DNA from 3 places in the Arthrobacter antioxidans genome. Region 2 is predicted to be linked to each of the others. Evidence: riboswitches for the same ligand, from Rfam matches in the RefSeq annotation. Region 2 holds a riboswitch; each other region holds the start of a gene.
What was found. A riboswitch is a leader RNA that binds a small molecule or an ion and turns the genes downstream of it on or off. The one in region 2 is predicted to bind cyclic di-AMP.
Positions count from the first base shown of each region.

Region 1: another riboswitch for cyclic di-AMP. It lies ahead of MWM45_RS10215 (C40 family peptidase); the one in region 2 lies ahead of MWM45_RS02660 (NlpC/P60 family protein).
Region 3: another riboswitch for cyclic di-AMP. It lies ahead of MWM45_RS01620 (C40 family peptidase); the one in region 2 lies ahead of MWM45_RS02660 (NlpC/P60 family protein).

Region 1 covers NZ_CP095501.1:2,214,738-2,222,052, reverse strand. Annotated here, with positions in the region: gene coaD (pantetheine-phosphate adenylyltransferase) at 1-28, shown strand, start outside; gene MWM45_RS10240 (YdcF family protein) at 56-643, opposite strand; gene MWM45_RS10235 (YceD family protein) at 758-1,324, shown strand; gene rpmF (50S ribosomal protein L32) at 1,327-1,530, shown strand; gene rnc (ribonuclease III) at 1,603-2,355, shown strand; gene mutM (bifunctional DNA-formamidopyrimidine glycosylase/DNA-(apurinic or apyrimidinic site) lyase) at 2,356-3,318, shown strand; cyclic di-AMP (ydaO/yuaA leader) riboswitch at 3,428-3,635, shown strand; gene MWM45_RS10215 (C40 family peptidase) at 3,639-4,493, shown strand; gene MWM45_RS10210 (NAD-dependent epimerase/dehydratase family protein) at 4,750-5,715, opposite strand; gene MWM45_RS10205 (alpha/beta fold hydrolase) at 5,712-7,315, opposite strand, start outside.
Region 2 covers NZ_CP095501.1:549,149-556,463, forward strand. Annotated here, with positions in the region: gene MWM45_RS02645 (MFS transporter) at 1-1,079, shown strand, start outside; gene serC (phosphoserine transaminase) at 1,172-2,296, opposite strand; gene MWM45_RS02655 (iron-dependent transcriptional repressor DtxR) at 2,540-3,238, shown strand; cyclic di-AMP (ydaO/yuaA leader) riboswitch at 3,370-3,537, shown strand; gene MWM45_RS02660 (NlpC/P60 family protein) at 3,543-4,430, shown strand; gene MWM45_RS02665 (NlpC/P60 family protein) at 4,456-5,382, shown strand; gene MWM45_RS02670 (HNH endonuclease) at 5,604-6,101, shown strand; gene mobA (molybdenum cofactor guanylyltransferase) at 6,098-6,712, shown strand; gene MWM45_RS02680 (DUF6457 domain-containing protein) at 6,730-7,014, shown strand; gene MWM45_RS02685 (molybdopterin molybdotransferase MoeA) at 7,011-7,315, shown strand, end outside.
Region 3 covers NZ_CP095501.1:315,370-322,684, forward strand. Annotated here, with positions in the region: gene MWM45_RS01600 (hypothetical protein) at 1-89, shown strand, start outside; gene MWM45_RS01605 (CoA-binding protein) at 86-598, opposite strand; gene MWM45_RS01610 (O-acetylhomoserine aminocarboxypropyltransferase/cysteine synthase family protein) at 595-1,974, opposite strand; SAM riboswitch class I at 2,066-2,170, opposite strand; gene MWM45_RS01615 (hypothetical protein) at 2,255-2,485, shown strand; cyclic di-AMP (ydaO/yuaA leader) riboswitch at 2,606-2,786, shown strand; gene MWM45_RS01620 (C40 family peptidase) at 2,792-3,685, shown strand; gene acs (acetate--CoA ligase) at 3,777-5,723, opposite strand; gene MWM45_RS01630 (ABC transporter permease) at 5,714-6,574, opposite strand; gene MWM45_RS01635 (aliphatic sulfonate ABC transporter substrate-binding protein) at 6,571-7,315, opposite strand, start outside.

The DNA.
Region 1 (7,315 bases), 1.7 Mb from region 2:
CAACAAGCGCCTGCGGAAGTCCGCCTGATCCGCCTGCTCCGTCGGACCGCAAGTCTCAGACGGGGCGTGCGCAGGCCGGTCGCACGAACGATGCCACGAGGGCCGTGCTCTCCTCGACGAACCGCCCGAGCCATCCGGACGCTCCGAGCCCGGGCCGCGACCCGGCCATGGTGATGTCCGCCTCGGAGCACTGCGCCAGGTTCGTCGACGCCCGGGTCACGTGGTAGGTGGAGGTGACGACGACGATCTCGTCCCAGCCGTTGTCCCGCGCCAGCGCGGCCACCGCGCGCGCCTCCCCCCGCGTGGTCAGCGGATCGGGGACGAAGCAGGTGATATCGGGGTTCTCCTCGGCGCAGACGGCGTCGGTCGCCGCATTGCCCGGCAGCCCGGTGGAGGAGAGGACCAGTTCGTCCGCGACGCCGTCGTCGATCAGTTCCCGGCCGAGCGGCAGGCGTTCCGCTGCCGCCCCGGCGAGGACGACGACGGCGTCGGCCCTGCCCGCCGGGCGGAGCGGGGGATCGTAAAACAGCGTCCAGGCGAGGACCAGCCAGGCCGTCAGGACTGCAGCCAGCAGCACGCCCACCGTGCGCAGGACCCGCAGGAGACGTCGACGCGGTGCGGGGGGCGGGGGATCGGACGTCACGGTCCGAGCCTAGACGCCGCGCCCGTTTTGGGCCTGCCCGCCTGATCAGGATAGGATGGTACGTCGGTCATATGTTCTACAGGAGTCACCATTAAAAGCGATCTCAGTTCGCCTTTGACTTTCAGTGTCAAGGATCTCGGACGCAGTCCGGGAAGCATGCGGACAATCGAAGAACATGCGCCGGTACCCAAGGATTTCGGCGTCGCCCTGATCGGCGTGCAGGAGGGTTCCGAAATGGAGCTGGACCTGCGCTTCGAATCGGTGCACGAGGGGATCCTGGTATCGGGAACGGCGAACGTCGAAGTAACCGGCGAGTGCGGCCGGTGCCTGGAACCACTGCGGTTCGACCGCGACGTGGAGATCCAGGAGCTCTTCTTCTACAGCGACTCAGCGTCGCTGTCGGTGGAAGAGGAAGAAGAACAGCACAGGGTGGAGAACGATTCGGTCGATCTGGAACCCGTGTTGAGGGATGCAGTGGTTACGTCGCTGCCATTCCAGCCGGTGTGCCGGGAGGATTGTCAGGGCCTGTGCTCCGAATGCGGAGCGCAGCTCAACGATGATCCTGACCACCACCATGAAGTTTTGGATCCTCGCTGGTCAGCCCTTGCCGGGCTGACGGGCACCGCCGCCGAGCAGGACGCGGCACCCAAGTCAGAGTCAGACGAGAAGGAAGAGAGTTAGCCGTGGCTGTCCCGAAACGGAAAATGTCCCGCGCGAATACCCGCGCACGCCGGTCCCAGTGGAAGGCAACCGCCCCCAAGCTGGTCAAGACCCTCGAGAACGGCCGCGTCACCTACAGCCTCGCCCACCAGGCCAAGGTTGTCACCGATTCCGCCGGCACCCCGCTGTTCCTTGAATACAAGGGCCGCAAGGTAGCCGACGTCTAACAACGGACCCGCGCTCCCGGCCGGCCTTGCGCCTGCCGGTGGCCGTCCGCTGCTGGATCAGCTGATGCAGTTGTGAAGAATACGGAAGACCTCACGAAGCGTCTCGGTGTCGATATCGACACCGGGACGCTTCGTCTTGCCCTGACGCACCGCTCCTACGCCTATGAGAAGGGCGGGATCCCGACGAACGAGCGCCTGGAGTTCCTCGGCGACTCGGTGCTCGGGCTGGCGGTCACCGATGCCCTGTACCGGGACCACCCGGATCTGTCCGAGGGCGACCTCGCCAAGAGGCGCTCCGCCGTCGTCAGCACCAGGGCGCTGGCCGGGGTGGCCCGCACCCTGGACCTCGGCAGCTACGTGCTGCTGGGCCAGGGGGAGAAGCTGACGAACGGACGCGACAAGGCCTCGATCCTGGCGGACACCATGGAGGCCGTCATCGGGGCCGCCTACCTCAGCCACGGCATCGAGACGGCGCGCGCCATGGTCATGCGGCTGATCGGGCCGCTGCTGCTCGATGCGGCGGTGCTCGGCGAGGGGACCGACTGGAAGACCCGCATCCAGGAAACGGCGGCTGCCCGGCGGCTCGGCACCATCGACTACCGGGTCGACGGGACGGGCCCGGACCACGCCCGGACGTTCACGGCACGCCTGCTGATCGGTGGCACGGAGTACGGCTCCGGGTGCGGCAATTCGAAGAAGGAAGCCGAGCAGGCGGCTGCGGCCGCCTCGTGGAAGACCCTCGCGGTGCCGCTGGACCCACTGCTGCCGGGCGGTCCCGCCGACGCCGACAGCACCGGCACCCCCGCGTCACCCGACGGACCCTGAGTGCCTGAACTCCCCGAGGTCGAGGTCGTCCGTCGCGGCCTCGCGCGCTGGGTGGCGGGACGCGTCATCGACTCCGTGGAGGTCCTGGATCCCCGGTCGCTCCGGCGGCACGTCGACGGCGTCGAGGACTTCGTCGGCAACCTCGCGGGGGCCCGTGTGCGCGACGTGGTGCGCCGGGGGAAGTTCCTCTGGATGACGCTCGAGGACGCAGGCCGGCCCGGTGGTCGCCCCCACGTAGCCCTCATGGCACACCTCGGGATGAGCGGACAGCTCCTGGTCGAGGACCCCGACGCGCCCCTGGAGAAGCACCTGAAGGTCCGCCTCGCGCTCTCCCCGGCGGTCGACGACGAGGGCGCCGCCCTGCCGGGTGAGCTGCGATTCGTCGACCAGCGGATCTTCGGCGGCATGTTCGTGGCCGACCTGGAGCCGACGCCGGACGGACTGCCCGGCGGGCTCGGCATCTCCGACCTCCCGCTCGTACCCCACCAGGCGGCGCACATCGCGCGCGATCCCCTCGACCCCGGATTCTCCGCAGCCTCCTTCCACGAGCGTCTCCGCGGCCGCAGGACGGGCCTCAAACGCGCGCTCCTCGACCAGGGGCTCGTCTCGGGGATCGGCAACATCTATGCCGACGAGGCGCTCTGGGCGGCCAGATTCCACTATGCGCGGCCCACGGACACCCTGCGACGACCCGACACGCAGCGCATCCTCGACGCCGTCACCTCGGTGATGCACCGGGCGCTGGCGGCCGGCGGCACCAGCTTCGACTCCCTGTACGTCAACGTGAACGGTGCGTCGGGCTATTTCGCCCGCGATCTGGAGGCCTACGGGCGGGAGGGCCGGCCCTGCCGACGGTGCGCCTCCGAGGGCAGGACCACGCTGTTGCGCCGCGAATCCTTCATGAACAGGTCCTCCTACCTGTGCCCGCACTGCCAGCCCAGACCACGGAATGCACGGTTCTGAGACGTTAGGGAAAAAAAGGTGATTTTCCCCTCGTGATCTAAATGTGACAACCGGCGTCGGCAGCCGGTACGGTTGGTCTCGCGTCCGATCCACAACGGATGGGCGCCCATCCTCACACTGCCTAACCCTGTCGATGAGGACGGACCGTTCGTACTACACATTCGACAGGGGCGGGGGAACCACTAGCGGACTCGATCACGGGTCCTAGGGGTAAAGACACGCGCAAACCAGCACTGGGGACGGTGGTTTGCAGAAAGCGCGTCCGGATGTCCCATCCGAACCCGACAGCTAACTTCGCAGGCATTGGGAAAGGCATCAACATGTCCAAGCAGAGCCATAACGCGCGCCACCGGGCCGTCCCCACGCGCATCAACCCCTTCATCACGGCATCACGCGCCGTCTCCGCAAGCGCCTCCGTCGCCGGCAAGCCTGCCGCCGTCGTCGCCGTTGCTTCCGGAATCATGTTCGGCGCATCGCTCCCGGCGAACGCCGCAGGCGAGGTCGCCACCCAGCCGGCAGCAGTCTCCACTGCTGCCGCGGGCACCCACACCGTCCAGGCCGGCGACACGCTCGGCTCCATCGCCGCGATGCACGGTCTGAGCGTCGACGTGCTGTTCGCAGCCAACGGGCTCGGCAGCGCCTCGGTCATCTACCCCGGCCAGTCGATCTCCCTCGGCGGTTCGGCTGCTCCTGCGCAGTACTCCGCGCAGTCGGCGTCGATCGTCGCACTGCCCGCCGCAGCACCCGCTCCGGCCGCAGCACCCGCTGCGCCTGCCGCAGCCCCCGCTCCGGCAGCCACCCCCGGTGTCAGCCTCCAGTCCGCCGCGTCGATCACTCCGGTGGCCGGCGGCGGCGTCGTCGGAACGGCGATGCAGGGCGTTGGATCGGGCTACGTGTACGGCGGAACCGCCTTCGGTGCCTGGGACTGCTCGGCCTTCGTGCAGTGGGCCTACGCCCAGAACGGCATCGACCTGCCCCGCACCACCTGGGCCCAGTTCGCTGCCATGACGCCCACCAGCAACCCCCAGCCGGGTGACCTGGTGAGCCAGAACGGCGGCAGCCACGTGGGGATCTACCTCGGCGACGGCCAGATGGTCAGCGCCCTGAACTCCTCGCAGGGTACCCTCGTCCACTCGGTCAACGCCATGTCGGTGGATGGTTACTACACCCGCTAACTGAGCCGCCGGCCCATGGTCGGCGACACCAGTCGGACGGTCAGAAGGACGGGATGCATCACGCATCCCGTCCTTCCGCGTTCCACGGCAAGCCGGAGGCGTCGACGGCGCCCGGAGCATGCTCGTTGTGCACGTGTGGCGGGTTGTCGACGGCAGGACCCACCACAGCTGCGCAATCAGGGCAGATAGGTGTGCCTGACGCGTATGGGTGTGCGCGCACCATCGGGCGCACGAGAAAACGAGGGAAGCCGGAGCCTCAGCGGTAGTACGCCGCCAGGCGCTCGAGCCCTTCGTCGATGCTCACGGACGGGCTCCAGTCGAGCACGCTGCGCGTGTGCCGCTGGTCGAACCAGTGCGCGGTCGACAGCTGCTCCGCCAGGAAGCGGGTCATGGGGGGTTCGTCCGTCCTGCCGAGCCGGAGCCAGGCCCGCTCGATCAGGGAACCGGCACCGCGGGCAAGCACTCCCGGCACGGACCGGGCGGGCGGCTCCACCCCGCCGGCACGGCAGATCCCGCCGAGCAGCTCGGCGATCGGGCGGGGCTCGCCGTTGGTGACGACCAGCGCCTGGCCCTGTGCCGCGTCCATCCGCCGCAGGCACGCGACGATGGCCGACGCCGCATTGTCCACGTAGGTGGTATCGATCAGGGCGGTCCCGCCGTCGAGCAGGGGAAGACGACCGTGACGGGCGCGCTCGATCACGCGTTCCACCAGCTGGGTGTCGCCGGGACCCCACACGATGTGCGGCCGGATCGCGGCGACGCGGAACGACGGCGTCGAACGGGCCAGGGCGAGCACCTCGGCCGCGGCCTTGGTACGGGCGTAGTCGCCGCGGGCGTGTGCCGGGTCCGCCGGACCGGAGGGAGCCCCGACCAGCGACGAGCCGTCGTGCGCGACGGACGGCGAGGACACATGGACGACGTCGGTGACCCCGGCCGCGCGGGCGGCGTCCAGCAGGATCCGCGTCCCGTCCACGTTGGTGCGCTCGAACTCGGCGGGCACCCCGGTGAAGGAGACCTTCGCCGCGAGGTGGATCACGGCGCGGCAGTCCTGCACCGCGGCGGCGACGGCCGCGGCATCCGTGATCGATCCGAGGACGTCCTGCGCACCGGATACCCCGGAGGGGCGCCGCTGCAGGCACCGGACGTCCTCCCCGGCGGCGACGAGGTGCTCGGCGACGGTGCGCCCCAGCATCCCGCTGGCACCGGTGACGAGGACGGTCACAGGGACCCCGCGCGGGCACCGGAGAGGAACCGGCCGCACCACTGCGCGATGCGCGTGCGGTCGATCTTGGCGTTGTGCCGGATGTCCACCGGGAGCGCGGGGACGGCGACGACCGCGGCGAGGTCGACACCGTGCCCCAGCGCGGCGGAGCGTGCCGCCTCCGCGACCGGAGCATCGGCCAGGGCAGGGCGCCGCCCCGCGGCGTCCGTCTCGAGGACCGCGACCACGGCCTGCGTGCCCGCGGGGCCCACGCCCACGAGGGCCGCCAGCCGGACGCCGTCGATCGTCTCCAGGGACTGCTCGAGGGCGACGGGCGTCAGGACGCCGGAGGCCGCCGTGATGATGTGGCCGAGCCGGCCCTCGACCCAGAGGCGCCCGTCGGCGTCGAAATGGCCGACGTCGCCGGTGCGGTGCCACGGGGGAGTCTGGGTGGACTCGTGCTGCGTCCTCCACAGCCGGAAGTAGCGGTCCTTGACATGGAGGGCGTCCACGAGGATCTCGCCGGTCCGCCCCGGCGCCGTGGTCGCCTCGCGCGTCGCGGCGCCGTCGGCGTCGAGCGGGCTGACGGCGACGCGGGCGCCGTGCACCGGGAGGCCGACGCACACCCCGCCGCCGGCGCCGTCGAGACCGTCCCGCGCGGCAGTCGCGGCGCGTCGGATGCCCGCGAGGTCGATGTCCGCGACGAGGAGGGACTCCGTCATGCCGTAGGGCGTGTGCAGGGTGGCGGACGGCACGAGGTCCTGTACCGCTTCGAGGAGCGGGACGGGGATCGGCGCCCCGGCCGAGAGCAGCAGTGAGATCCGGCCGAGGGCCGTCCTGCCCGCGTCGGTGAGCGCACCGGCGGTAGCGAGCACGTTGCGCAGGGCTGCCGGTGACGCGAAGACGACCGTCGCGTCGATCGCGTCCGCGGCGTCGGCCAGTGCCTGCGCGGTCAGCGTCCGCGGGGCTGTGACATCCATGGCCGGCGTGACCGACGTCGCTCCGAGGGCCGGTCCGAGCAGCGCGAACGGGGCGAAGCCCGCGACGAGCGAGGCCCCCTCGCCGAGTCCCAGGGTCGCCGCGACGGCGTCCCGCATGGCGGAGAGCTGCCGGTGCGTGTAGACGACGCCCTTCGCCGGTCCCGTGGAGCCGGAGGTGAAGAGGATGGCGGCGTCGGCATCGGCGGGCGGCGCCTCCACGACGGACGCCGCGGGCCGTGCGGCGCGCAGGTCGTTGAGCGAGGCCTCCACGCGCAGCGCCCGGCGCGTGGCCGCGGGCAGGGGAGAGGCGCTGATCCGGCGTCCGGGCCACCCGAAGGCGCGGGCCGCGACGAGGGCGCGCTCGATGCCGATGACGACGTCGGGCGCGGACCCCTTCACGGCGCGGCTGAGGCCACGCGCGCCGAGGCCGGCGTCCGCGACGACGATCACGGCGCCGATGCGCAGGCAGGCGTAGATGAGCACGGTCAGGTCCACGCCGGGCGGGACGAGGAGGCTGACCCGGCTGCCGGGACCGTAACCGAGCGCGGTCAGGCCGGCGGCGACGGCGGAGACGTCGTCGGCGAGGTCCCGCCAGGACAGGGTCCGCGGCGGGCCGGCGGGCTGCATCTGCGCGACGGCGG
Region 2 (7,315 bases):
CGGGCCTCATCGCGGACACCGTCGACCGGCGGAAGCTCCTCGTGACCACGCAGGTGGCGATGGCGCTGCTGGGCGTCGGCCTCGGACTGATGGTCCTCCTGGACGTCGCCGCCCTCTGGCATGTCTACGCCTTCGCCCTGGCGCTCGGCGTCGTCTCGGCCTTCGACGCCCCGGCCCGGCAGGCGTTCGTCTCGGACCTCGTACGCGACGAGTACCTCCCCAACGCCGTGGCGCTCAACAGCGCCTCCTTCAACGGGGCCCGCCTCGTGGGCCCCGCCATCGCCGGGCTGCTGACCGCGGGCGTGGGGCCGGGATGGGTGTTCATGATCAACGCCCTGACGTTCGGTGCGATGGTCTACGTGATGCTCGCAATGCGCAGTTCCGAACTGAACGCGCAACCGCGTCCGGCGCCGGGCAAGGGGCGCATCAGGGCGGGCTTCCGCTACGTGCGGGGCCGGCCGGACCTCATGATGGTGATGCTCGCGATCTTCATCGTCGGAACCTTCGGACTGAATTTCGCCGTGTTCATCGCCGCGATGGCGCGCACCGAGTTCGGCCAGGGCGCCGGGGTCTTCGGGGTGCTGTCCTCGGTGATGGCCGTGGGCTCCGTCGCGGGCGCACTGCTCTCCGCCCGGCGCGACAGGCCGCGCCTGCGGTTCATCTTCGGCGCCTCGGCGGCCTTCGGGATCGCGTGCGCGCTGGCCGCCCTGGCACCCACCCTGTGGCTCTTCGGGCTGGCGCTCGTGCCCGTGGGCCTGTTCGCGCTCACGCTGATGACCAGCGCCAACGCCTACGTGCAGACCACCACGGAACCGGCCATGCGCGGACGCGTCATGGCCCTGTACTTCGCCATCTTCCTCGGGGGGACGCCCCTCGGAGCGCCGGTGGTGGGGTGGGTCTCGGACATGTTCGGCCCGCGGTGGAGCCTCGGGGTCGCGGCGGCGTCGGGACTGGTCGCCGCCGGTGCGGGGATCTTCTGGGCATGGCGCTACCACGCCGTGCGGCTGCGCTACGACCGTTCGGCGCCCCGACGCCTGCGCATCGACCACGAGGCCGGCGCGTCCGATCCCACACCGTAGGCCGGTCCGCGGACAGGGCCTTCTGGGGCGGTCCGCGCGGACGGGGACCCGCCGCGGAGGTCGGAGCGGGCCGGGTCCCCGGACGAACCGACCTACAGGAGGTTCTCGACCACGTGGTCGATGCAGCCGATGAGGGCCGAGACGTCGTCGGGCTCGATCGCCACGAAGGTGGCGACGCGGAGCTGGTTGCGCCCCAGCTTCCGGTACGGCTCGACGTCGACGACGCCGTTGGCGCGCAGGATCGCGGCGATGCGGGCGGCGTCCACGGCGTCGTCGAAGTCCACCGTCACGATCACGTTCGAGCGGTCCTCGGGGCGTGCCACGTAGGGGCTCGCCACGGGGGAGGCCTCCGCCCAGCGGTACAGCCGTCCCGCCGAGTCCGCCGTCCGGGCCGCCGCGAAGGGCAGGCCGCCCTGCGCGTTGAGCCACCGCACCTGCGCCTCCAGCGTGACGAGGGTCGCCAATGACGGCGTGTTGTAGGTCTGGTCGAGGCGCGAGTTGTCGATGGCGGTCTGCAGGTTGAGGAAGTCCGGGACCCACCGGTCACCGGCGGCGATGCGCGCAGCGCGCTCCAGTGCGGCGGGGGAGAAGAGGCCGAGCCACAGGCCGCCGTCGGAGGCGAAGTTCTTCTGCGGCGCGAAGTAGTAGACGTCCGCCTGGGCGACGTCGACGTCGAGCCCGCCTGCTGCCGAGGTGGCATCGACGACGACGAGCGCGCCGTCGTCGGCGCCCTCGACGCGCCGGACGGGTGCCGCCACCCCGGTGGAGGTCTCGTTCTGCGGCCAGGCGTAGACGTCGACGCCCTCCTCCGCCGTCGCGTCCGGGCGGGTGCCCGGCTCGCTCGTGAGGATGCTGGAGGCGTCGAGGAACGGCGCCTTGTCGGTGGCGGACGCGAACTTGGAACCGAACTCGCCGAAGGAGAGGTGCTGGGCCTTCCGGTCGACGAGGCCGAAGGTGGCGACGTCCCAGAAGGCCGTCGAACCGCCGACGCCGAGGACCACCTCGTACCCGTCGGGGGCGGCGAAGAAGGTGCCGAGCCCATCGCGGATGCGCCCCACGAGGTCGCGGACCGGGGCCTGGCGGTGGGAGGTCCCGAGGAGGGACGTGCCGGCCGCGACGAGGGCGTCGATCTGGCCGCTCCTGACCTTCGACGGGCCCGCACCGAAGCGGCCGTCCGAGGGGAGGAGGTGTGCGGGAATGCGGGGCGACTCGCTCATGGGGGCTCCAGCTCTGGGACGGCAGGGGTTCAGACTTCATTCTGCCCCAGCGGTCGGTGGCCCTCCATTTGTTAACAACCCCCGGGGAAGTCGCCCCGGCCGCCCGGGGGTGGGATTGCCGGGCGCTTGATGCCATGCGTTAACCTTGGGAGGCGTGGGGCGGAGCCGGGCCGATGGCCGCACCCCTCACCGGCGTGAGGCAGTCCAGCCGCGCACCCGCACCGCACCAAGGAGCTGAACCGCATGACGGACCTCATCGACACCACCGAGATGTACCTGCGGACCATCCTTGAGCTCGAGGAAGAGAACATCGTCGCGCTCCGTGCGCGCATCGCCGAGCGGCTGCGCCATTCCGGCCCCACCGTGTCCCAGACCATCGGACGGATGGAACGCGACGGCCTCGTGGTCGTCTCGGGAGACAGGCACCTGGAGCTCACCGAGACCGGCCGCCGCCGCGCCACCGGCGTGATGAGGAAGCACCGTCTCGCGGAGCGCCTGCTGAGCGACGTGATCGGACTCGACTGGGCGTACGTGCACGACGAGGCGTGCCGCTGGGAGCACGTCATGAGCGAGCGCGTGGAGCGCCGGCTGTACGAGCTCCTCGGCAAGCCCTCGGACTCCCCCTACGGCAACCCGATCCCCGGGCTGGCGGCGATCGGCGGCGTGGAATCGGCGCTGTTCACCGACGGCGTGGTCACGCTGCTGTCCGCGATGGCCACCTACACCCCCGGCAGCAAGGTCACGCTCGCGCGCCTCGCCGAGCCCATCCAGGTGGACCCCGAGCTCCTCACGCAGCTCGACGAAGGCGGGCTACGCCCCGGCGCACGGCTCACCCTCGAATCGGTCGGGGGTTACGTCTCGGTGCGCGTCCCCGGCGTCGAGGGGGCCCTCGAACTGCCGCCCGAGGTCGCCTCGCATGTCTTCGTCTCCCTCGAGGACTGACCGCCTCCCAGGCTTTCGTCACCAGAAACACACCGTTCCGTGATCAGAATGTGACATATCTCGCGTTGTGTTGTAGCGTTCGATTTGTGCCGGACTCGCTCTAGATCCAGCACCCTCCTGCAAATCGCCTAGCTCTGCCATTGCCGGAGGTCCGTCCGCACCATCGCATGGCAGAGGCGGGGGAACCAATTCTGGGTTTCTGAGAAGAAATCCTTGGGGTTAAGTCGCTGTTCACGCAGCGGCCGGGTGACTCCCATCCGAATCCGACAGCTCACCTCGCAGGCGTTGGGAGAGGCAATCCAACGTGTCCACCAGCTCTTCGCCGGGCCGCCACCGCGCGCCCGGAAACATCAGTCCGCTGACCGCCCTGTCCGCCGCCGTCGCATCCAATGCCGGATCCGTCGGCCGCCAGGCCGCCGTCATCGTCGCAGCGTCAGGCCTGGTCCTCACCGCCGGCCTGCCGGCCCAGGGGTCCGTCGGCGCAGAGCGCGAGGTGCAGTCCTCCGCAGCCCTGGCCATCGAGCGGGTCGTGACGGCCGAGGTCACCGTGCCGTCCACCGCGACGGTGTCCTTCGACCGCGTCGCCGTCGAGGTGAAGACCGCCCCGAAGGCCGTCGAAGCATCCCCCGTGGTGGAGGCGCCGGTCGTCGAGGAAGCTCCCGCGGAGATCCCACCGGCAGCAGCCCCGGCCCCGGTCGCCGCGGTCGAGGCCGCTCCGGTCGTGGCAGCACCGGCCACCGCGCCCGTGGACGCAGCCCCCGCCGCCACAGCCCCCGCTCCGGTCATGGCAGCACCAGCCACCGCGCCCGCGGTCGTCGCCGCTGCCGCGGCTCCCGCGGCCCCGGCGCCCGCTCCCGCCCCGGCTCCCGCTCCCGCCCCGTCCTCCGGCGTCGCCGCCGGCCTGGTCGGGTCGGCGTACTCACAGATCGGCGTCGCCCAGGACTGCACCGCCATGGTCGAGAAGGCCCTGCGCTCGGTCGGTAAGTCCGTGGGCGACCTCGCTCCCGGTCAGTTCTTCCAGTTCGGCGCCGTCGTCGGATCACCCGCCCCCGGTGACCTCGTCATCACCGGCGGCCATGTCGCGATCTACGTCGGCAACGGCCAGGTCGTCAGCGGTGGCCTCAACGGCATGAACACCGGCCTGCACAACCTCTCAGACCTCCCCGGCGCCGGCTTCGTCCGCGTCCGCTAGAACCCCACACCTGGAGAACACCCTCATGTCATCACTCATGTCCTCACGCCCTGCCGCCCGCCACCGCGACGACGCCCGCAACGCCGCCGCCTTCTCCGTCCTCGCACGGACCGTGTCCACCAACGCCGGCGGCATGGGCCGCCAGGCCGCCGTCTTCGCCGCCGCATCCGGGCTCGTCCTGACCGGCGGGGTCGCTGCCAACGCCGCCGACCTCCAGCCCCAGCGCGACGTCGCAGCGTCGAAGCTCACCCTGCCCTCCGCCCGCGCGGCCGTCGTCGCCTCGGACAAGACCGTGGTGGCCTTCAACATGACCCCGGTCAAGGTGAAGGCCAAGCCGGTCGTCGTCGAGAAGGCTCCCGTCGTGGAAGCCCCCGTCGTCGAGGCTCCTGTCGTGGAAGCGCCCGTCGTCGAGGCTCCTGTCGTCGAGGCTCCCGTCGTGGAGGCCCCCGTGGTCGAGGCGCCCGTCGCGGAAGCACCTGCCACTGCCGCCGTCGCCGCTCCCGCGGTGGCGGCCCCGGTCGAGGCACCGGCCGCCCCGGCCGCCCCGGCGCCCGTCGCGGAGACACGCGCGGCAACGATCGTCCCGGCCTCGAGGCGCATACCAGCACCAGCACCCTCCTCGGGTAAGGCGGCGACGATCGCCGCCGCCGCGAAGGGCCAGCTCGGCGTCACGCAGGACTGCACGCGCCTGGCGAGCAACTCCCTCGCCGCCGCCGGGATCAACTTCCACGGCTGGCCGGCCGGCTACCTGTCCCTCGGCCGCACGGTGAGTGCCGGCGAGGCCATCCCCGGCGACCTGGTCTACTACGCCGACGGGGGCATGGGCATGGCCCACATCGCGGTGTACATCGGCGGCGGCCAGGCCATCCACGGCGGATTCAACGGCAACAGCACTGTCGTGGCCCCGGCCGAACTCGGCTCCGGCGGCGTGTACATCCGCGTGGGCGGCTGACCCGCACGGATGCGCGGACAGGAGGACCGGCATACGTGCCGGTCCTCCTGTCGTTGGTCCCGCGGTAGGAGCCGGCAGGAGCAGCAGCCCGCACGTCGTCGGTCCGGCGTTCCGCGGACGGGCGGGTGCGGCTTACCCTTGCAGTGTCCATCCGAAGCACTTCTCCCGATCCCGGGATGGCACCCGGTCGCGGGGGACAGGTCAGCAATGGGGCACGTCGAATGCGCACTCTCGTTCTGAATGCAGGATATGAACCGCTGGCGGTCGTCACCTTCCGCCGGGCGCTGGTCCTTGTGCTCACGGGGAAGGCGAGCGTCGTGGCGGAGGACGACGACCCCGTGGTCGGTCCTGCAGAAGTCTTCGGAAGGCCCTCGGTGATCCTGCTCAACAGATACGTGAAAGTGCCCTACCGCCAGGACTTCACGGCGACGAGGCGAGGGGTGCTGCGCCGGGACAACCACCAGTGCGCCTACTGCGGGAAGGCGGCGTCCACCATCGACCACGTGATGCCCAGGTCGCGGGGCGGCGGCGACACGTGGGAGAACCTCGTGGCCTGCTGCCTGCGATGCAACAACGCCAAGGGGAACAAGACGCTCGCCAGCCTCGGCTGGTCCCTGCGGGTGGTACCCCGCCCGCCCCGCGGCCCCCAGTGGCAGATCCGCGAACTGGAGAGGCCCGCGCCGCAGTGGAGCGAGTTCCTCGCGGAGACCGCCGCGTGAGGACAGGAGAGGCCCCCCGCCCGCCGTTCGACGCCGTGATCCTCGCCGGCGGGCGGTCCTCCCGGCTCGGCGGCGTCCCGAAGGCCGGGCTGGTCGTGGAGGGCGTGACCCTGCTCGAGCGGACGTGCGCCGCGCTCGCCGAGGCCCGGCAGATGGTGGTCGTGGGGCCCGAGGCCGACGGGTGGCGCGGGCTGCCGGGCGCGCCGTCCTTCGTACGGGAGGAGCCGGCCTTCGCCGGACCGGCGGCGGCGCTCGTGGCCGGACTACGGGCCGGGACGGGTGTCCGTGCGCCCTGGTGCGCCGTCGTCGCCTGCGACATGCCGCGCGTCGCCGAGCTCGTCGACGTGCTGCTCGCCGAGGCGGCCGGCGACGACGGCGCATCGCTCGTGGCCGTGGACGGGGGCCGCTCCCAGCCGCTCGCGGCGCTCTACCGGAGCGATGATCTGGCGGCCGCCGTGGACGCTGTCCTCGCCGCCGGGACCGCCGACAACCTGTCGATGCGCAGCCTCCTTGCTAGTGTGAGGACCAGACCTGTCCCGGTTGCGCCGGGCACAACGCACGACGTCGACACCTGGGCTGATGCGAGGGTCCTGGGAGTCGACGTCCCCTAGCACCTCCCGGAGGGCTCATGGACGATCGCCAGAAGCTGCTGCACGAATGGACCGGACGGCTGCTCGCCGCCTTCGAGATCGACGGGACGGACGTGGACATCGACGCCGTCCTCGACCTGGCCGGCAAGGCGGCCCACGGCGTGGTGCGCCCCGCCGCGCCCCTGACGACGTTCGTGGCGGGCTACGCCGCCGGTCTCGCCGTCGGCAGCGGGCAGGCCGACGAGGACGTGGCCATGCGCTCGGCACTGGGCGTCGCCGATGCCCTGTGCGCGGAGGCCGCGACGGAAGGCGGTACCGCATGATCGAGGCCGGCGCAGCGACCAATGCCGACTGGGCGACGGCCCGTGCCCTGGCCTACGGCGCCGGGCGACCCCTGCCGTTCCAGACCGTCCCCCTTGCCGACGCCCTCGGGCAGACCCTTGCGGAGCCGGTGCACGCGCTGCAGGCCATCCCCCACTACGCGTCGTCCGCGATGGACGGCTGGGCGGTCAACGGCGCGCCGCTTTGGACGCTCGTGAGCCGCCCCGAGCCGGAGCACCCGCGCGGCAGGGCGACCCCGCACAGCGATTCCGGGGAGGTCTCGCTCGCACCCGGAGAGGCGAC
Region 3 (7,315 bases), 230 kb from region 2:
CCTGGGAGCCCGGCGCGGAGGAGGCGACGTTCGTGCCCGGCCCCGTCCCGGCGTCGGATGATCCCGCCGGGCTGCCGGGCCTCCGCTAGGAGGTGAGCTGCCGCTTGGAGGAGATGACGCCGGTGTTGAACCCGGCGAGGTTGAGCCCGCCGTGGAAGCGTGCGTGCTCGATCTTGATGCAGCGGTCCATCACCACGTCCAGGCCTGCGGCTTCGGCGTCGCGCGCCACGTCCTCGTGCCAGGACCCCAGCTGCAGCCAGAGCGTTCTCGCGCCGACGTCGAGCGCGTCCTGCAGCACCGAGGGCAGGTCGTCGTGCTTGCGGAACACGTCGACGACGTCGGGCACCTCGGGCAGGTCCTTCAGCGACGCGTAGGCCGGCTGGCCGAGGATCTCCTTCGCCACCGGGTTCACGAAGTACAGGCGGTAGGGGGAGGAGGACTGCAGGTAGGTCGCGACGAAGTAGGACGCGCGCGAGGGCTTGTCCGACGCGCCGACGATCGCCACCGACCGCGCGCTCCTCAGTAGGTTCAGCCGTGCGGGCGCCGACGGCCCCTCCCAGGTCCGTTCGGGTGTCGTGTTGCCGGTGCTGCCGCTCATGCTCCCACTCCCACTGCCCGTGTCGCCGACGCGTCGTCGTCGTTCTCCCCGGCCGCTTCCTGCGGCAGGTCCTCGAACCCGGCGTCGGAGGCGTTCACCGCGATGTCCAGGGCCTGGTCCAGGTCCCAGAGGATGTCCTCGAGGTCCTCCAGCCCCACGGAGATGCGCACGAGGTCCTCGGGGACGCCCGCCGCGGCGAGCTGCTCGGCCGAGAGCTGCTGGTGCGTCGTCGAGCCCGGATGGATCACGAGGGTGCGGGAGTCGCCCACGTTCGCGAGGTGCGAGGCGAGCTGCAGCGACTCGATGAACTTCTGGCCCGCCCTGCGGCCGCCCCTGATGCCGAAGCTGAACACGGAGCCGGGGCCCTGCGGCAGGTAGGTCTTCGCCCGCTCATGATGCGCATGGGTGGGGAGCCCGGCGTAGTTGACGTATTCCACCCGCGGATCTGCCTGCAGCCACTCGGCGACGGCCAGGGCGTTCTCGAGGTGTTCGTCCAGGCGCTGCGCGAGGGTCTCGACCCCCTGCAGGAGCTGGAAGGCGGACATCGGCGAGAGGGAGGGCCCGATGTCGCGGAGCTGCTCGGTGCGCAGCTTGGTCAGGAACCCGTACTCCCCGAAGTTCGCCCACCACTGGATGTTGCCGTAGGACGGCACGGGTTCGGTCATCATGGGGAACTTGCCGTTGCCCCAGTCGAACCGGCCGCTCTCCACGATCACGCCACCGAGCGTGGTGCCGTGCCCGCCGATGAACTTGGTGGCCGAGTGGATGACGATGTCCGCGCCGTGCTCGATGGGGCGCACCAGGTAGGGCGTGCTCAGCGTGGAGTCGACGATGAACGGGACGCCGGCGTCGTGGGCGACCTTCGCAAGGCCCGCGAGGTCGGCGATCTCGCCGGAAGGGTTCGCGATCACCTCGGCGTAGACCGCCTTGGTGTTGTCCCGGATGGCGGCCGCGTAGTCCGCGGGGTCCGTCCCGGGGACGAAGGTGGTCTCGATCCCGAACCGGCGCAGCGTGACGTCGAGCTGGGTGACGGTGCCGCCGTACAGCTGGGAGGCCGCGACGATGTGGTCCCCGGCCTGGCAGAGCGCCGCGAAGGTGATGAACTCCGCGCTCATGCCCGACGCCGTCGCCACCGCCCCGATCCCGCCCTCGAGGGAGGCGATGCGCTCCTCGAACGCGGCGACCGTGGGGTTGCCGATCCGCGAGTAGATGTTGCCGTACTTCTGCAGCGCGAAGAGGTTGGCGGCGTCGTTGGTGTCCTTGAACACGAAGGACGTCGTCTGGTAGATCGGGACCGCCCGGGCCCCGTGGGTGGCGTCGGGCGTGCCGCCCGCGTGCAGTGCGCGCGTGCGGAAACCGAAGGAACGTTCTGCCATCAGGCACCTGCCTTGCTGGATTCGGACACTGCGACGGTGGGTCGGAGGTCGGGGTGGGTGCCGCAGGCGGCTGGGACGATGCTCATGGTTCCCTCCATCGTTCTGGCAGTAGCACCCTCATGCCGGCGCGGGGACGCGGAGGCCAGGGTTGCTGCGGCGTCAGTGAGCCAGATCTCTCGGCCGCTCGGGATGGTCGGATCGAGTCTGACACCGGGCGGGTGCAGAACCAAACCATGTGTCCCCGTGTGAGGCAGGGGTTGCGGCGACCTAGGCTGGAGGGATGGAGGAATGGAGATCGGCAAGCCGGGCGCAGGACCGCAAGCTGTGGCAGACGCTCTGGTACGTCGGCGCCGCGCTGACGCTCACGCTGGCCAGCAGCATCCTCGTGGCCCTGGGCGGCCTCGGAACGGCGGCCACGGACTGGTTCTACGTCCAGCAGGCGGTGCTGCTCTCGCTCAGTGCAGCCGGGACGGTCTTCGCCCTCCGTCGCTGGCGGGCGCTGCGCGGCTGAGGCGCACTTCACCTCCTGTTATTCAAATGTGACAGAAGTGACTGCTGTTAGGTATGGTCAGCACGTGCTTCCGCGACCGTGGGGCGCTCCTGGACGGATTGCCGAGCCCTGCCGTCGTCCCGGACTCGTTCGCAACCACGAAAGGCAGGGACGGGGGAACCACTAGTTCCACCGGGCGCGCAGGAGACCCTGCAGGCGCCCTCGGGGTTAAGCCGCACCACATCACCCACGGGTGATGTGCGCGGCCGGGTGACTCCCATCCGAACCCGACAGCTCACCCCGCAGGCATGGGAGAGGTATAGAACCATGTCACGAAACATTTCTTCAGCGCGCCACCGTGCCGACGTCGACGGCAGTCTCGCGCTGCAGGGCCTGTCCCGCGCCGCCAAGGCTCACGCCACCGCCGTAGGCCGCCCCGTCGCGATCGCCGCCGTCACCTCGGGCCTCGCGCTCGGCGCCGTGGGCACCGCCCACGCCGGTGAGTACACCGAGCAGGGCACGACGACGGCCCCCGCGGCCGTCGCAGCACCGGCCGCCGGTGCCGCAGCGACGACGCACACCGTCGTCGCGGGTGACACCCTGGGCGCCGTCTCGGCACGCTATGGCGTGGACCTGACCGCGGTCCTCACGGCGAACGGCCTGTCCGTCGCATCGATCATCTTCCCCGGCGACACCATCACCATCCCCACCGGCGGTGCCGCTGCGGCTCCGGCCCGGACGGTGTCGGTGCCCGTCGCCGCGCCCGCGGCGTTCGTGGCGGCTGCTCCCGCGGCGCCGGTCCAGCAGGCCGCTGCTGTCGCCCCCGCTCCGGCCGTGTCCACGGCTCCGGCCCCGGGCGTGCACCTGGCCTCCGCCGACATCACGCCGATCGCGACCTCCGGCAGCGCCGGCGGTACCCTCCTGGCTTCCGCCCAGTCACAGCTCGCCGCCGGTGCCGTCCAGGACTGCACCATCCTGGTCGAGAAGGCGCTGCGCGCCGCGGGCATCGCCGTAGGCGATCTCGGGCCCTCGCAGTTCTTCCGGTTCGGCTCCACCGTGGGCACCCCGGCTCCGGGTGACCTCGTCATCACCGGCGGTCACGTCGCGATCTACGCCGGCGGCGGCCAGGTCATCAGCAGCGGCATGAACGGCGCGAACCTCACCATGAAGCACTCCCTCTCGGACCTCCCGGGAGCCTCCTTCGTCCGGGTCGCTGGCTGACACCGGAACGAACCACACGCGGGAAGCGGCAGGCGCTTGGACGGGGCCCCTGCCGCTTCCTTCCTTTAACGCCGGGTCGCCCCAGGGCGCATCACCGGCGGGACAGTACGTCCTGGATCCCCGGGATGCACCCTTCGTTCTGCAGGGAGGTGGTGTCCCCGAGCGCTGAGCCCTCGTAGAGCTGCGTCAGCAGGCGGCGCATGATCTTCCCGGAGCGCGTCTTCGGCACGTCGGGTACGACGACGACGGCGGACGGCCGCGCGATCGGCCCGATGGCCGTCGCGACATGGGCGCGGAGCGTCGAGGCGACGTCCGTCTCCGGATCGGCGCCCGCGGCCAGCACCACGAACGCCGCGATGGCATGACCTGTCAGGGGATCGGGCACGGGGCAGGCGCCGGCCTCGGTGACGAGCGGGTGGGCGACGAGCGCCGATTCGATCTCGATCGTGGACAGCCGGTGGCCCGAGACGTTGATGACGTCGTCCACGCGGCCCAGGATCCAGGTGTCGCCGTCGTCGTCGTACCGTGCGCCGTCGCCGGCCAGGAACCAGCCCTGCGCCGCGAACGTGCGCCAGTAGGAGTCGAGGTAGCGCTGCGGGTCGCCCCAGACGGTGCGTGCCATGGCCGGGCCGTGACGGTCCACCACGATCAGGCCCTGCACGCCCGGCGGGACGGGACGGCCCTCCTCGTCGACGATGCGCGTGCTGACCCCGGGCAGCGCGCGGGCGGCGCACCCCGGCTTGAAGTCCGCATCGGTGGGGCTGGGGGAGAGCACGGTGGCGCCGGTCTCCGACTGCCACCAGGTGTCGACGACGGGCACCTCGTCGCGGCCGAGGTTCCGGCGGAACCAGCGCCACGCCTCGGGGTTGACCGCCTCGCCGACCGTGCCGAGCACGCGGATGCTCGAGAGGTCGTAGGAGCACGGGACGCCGTCCGGGAACCAGCCCATGAGCGAGCGCACCAGCGTGGGCGCGGTGTAGTAGCTCGTGACGCCGTAGCGTTCGATGACCTCGAGGTGGCGTCCCGGATGGGGCGTGTTGGGTGTGCCCTCGTAGAGGACCTGCGTGGCCCCGTTGGAGAGCGGACCGTACAGCTCGTAGGTGTGGGCGGTGACCCAGGCGAGGTCGGCGGTGCACCAGTGGACGTCCTGCCCGCGCAGCGCCGGATCGGGGTTGCTGAAGAGGTGCTCGAAACTCCAGGACGCCTGCGTGAGGTACCCGCCCGAGGTGTGCACGAGGCCCTTGGGCTTCCCCGTGGTCCCCGACGTGTACATGATGAACAGCGGCGTCTCGGCGTCGAACGCCTCCGGCTCGTGGTGCGGTGAGGCGGTGTCGACGACGTCGTGCCACCACACGTCGCGGCCGTCGGTCCAGCTGATGTCCGAGCCGGTGCGGCGGACCACGAGGACGTGCTCGATGCTGTTGTCCCCGGCCACCGCGGCGTCGGCGTTGTCCTTCACGGGCACGGCGACGCCCCGCCGGAACTGGCCGTCCGTGGTGACCAGCAGCTTGGCACCGGTGTCCTCGACGCGGAAGCGGAGCGCCTCCGCCGAGAACCCGCCGAAGACCAGCGAGTGCACGGCGCCGATCCGCGCGCAGGCGAGCGTGATGACCACCGTCTCGACGAGGACCGGCAGGTAGACGACCACGCGGTCGCCCGTCCCGATGCCCAGTGCCAGCAGCGCGTTCGCGGCCCGCGACACCTCGTCCTGCAGGTCCGCGTAGGTGACGGTGCGGCGGTCCCCGGGCTCGCCCTCGAAGTGGAGTGCCACGCGGTCGCCGCGCCCGGCCCGGACATGCCGGTCCACGCAGTTCGCGGCGACGTTCAGGGTACCGCCCGAGAACCACTCGATGGCCGGGATGCTGAGGGTCCCGTCCGCCTGCGGCTCCGCCTTCTCGAAGGAGTGCACGGTGTGCCACGGCGTGTCCCAGTCGAGCCGTGCGGCCTGTTCGGCCCAGAAGGCGAGGCGCCCGGCCTCCTCCTGGGCTGCGGTGGCCGCGTCCGTACCGGTGCCTGCCGTGCCGGTGCCTACGCCCACCGTCGCACCGCCCAGCGTTCCGCGATGCCGAGGAGCGCATCCGTCGTCTTGCCGATCACGGCCAGCAGGATGATCGCGAGGATGATGCGGTCCACGCGGCCCGTCTGCTGGGAGTCCGTGAGCAGGAAGCCCAGGCCCATGGACGAGGCGATGAGTTCGGCGGCCACGAGGAACAGCCAGGACTGCGCGAGCGCCAGACGGAGGCCCGAGAACAGCGCGGGCACGACGGCGGGCAGCTGCACCGTGGTCAGCAGGCGGAGGCCGTTGAGGCCGAATGCCCGGGCGGCCTCCACGAGGTTGCGGTCCACGTGCCGCAGGCCGAGGTAGAGCGTGGTGAAGACGGGGAAGAAGGCTCCGATGCTGATGAGCGTGACCTTCGAGTCCTCGTTGATGCCGATCCACAGGACCAGCAGCGGGACCCACGCGAGGGACGGGACGGCGCGCAGGGCCCCCACGGTGGGGGTGAGCAGCACGTCCGCGAGGCGGGACAGGCCCAGGAGGGCGCCGGCGAGCACTCCGAGCAGGGAACCGATGACGAAGCCGAGGACCACGCGCTGGGTGGAGATCAGGATGTGCGTGGCGAGCTGGCCGCGCTCCGCCAGGTCCACGGCTGCCGCCAGGACCGACGCCGGCGAGGGGAGCTGCGACGGGCGGAAGAAGCCCGACGCCGTGCTGACGTGCCAGGCCAGCAGGATCAGCGCCGGGACGATGAGCCCGAGCAGCACGACGCCGGCCCGGCGGGCCGTCCGGCCCCGGCCCGCGTCATTCCGCGGCGCCTCGGGTCCGGTCACCGACGCACCGATCGCCACCAGGCCCTGCGCGCTCACCGGCGCCGCGTGGTCGGCGCTCATGAATCGGAGCCGATGGACGCTGGATCGGCGCTCTCGACGAGCGAGGCGTCGAACAGGGAGTCGAGGGCTTCGTCGATCTCCTCCTGGGACTTCACGTCACCGGTCTCCACGAACACGGGGCCGATCTTCTCCAGGACGCTGCGCTGGGCGTCGCCCGGGGCGGGGTCGACGTCGAGGTTCGTGCGGTCGATGATGACCGACTCGGCGATCGCCGGGTCGATCGCGGCGACCTCGGCGAGGATCGCGGCGGTCTCCTCGGGGTTCTCCTTCGCCCATTCCCGGGCCTTCTCGTAGGCGTCCACCACGGTCTGGGCGACGTCCGGCTTCTCCTCGAGGAAGTCCTCCGTGGCGTTGAGGAAGCCGTAGGTGTTGAAGTCGATGTCACGGAAGAACAGCTCCGCGCCGTCCTGCTCCGCGGCGGCCATGATCGGGTCCAGGCCGGACCAGGCGTCCACGGCGCCGCTGGCGAGGGCGGCACGGCCGTCGGCGTGCTGCAGGTTCTCGATCGTGACCTCGGACTGGTCCACGCCCGCGGCCTCGAGCGCCTGCAGGAGGAAGAAGTAGGGGTCGGTCCCGCGGGTCGCTGCGATGGACTTGCCCCGCAGGTCCTCGACGCTCGCGATCCCGGAGTCGGGGAGCGTGACGAGCGCCGCCCACTCGGGCTGCGAGTAGATGTCGATCGCCTTGATCGGGGAGCCGTTGGAGCGGGCGAGCAGCGCCGCCGACCCGGCGGTGGACCCG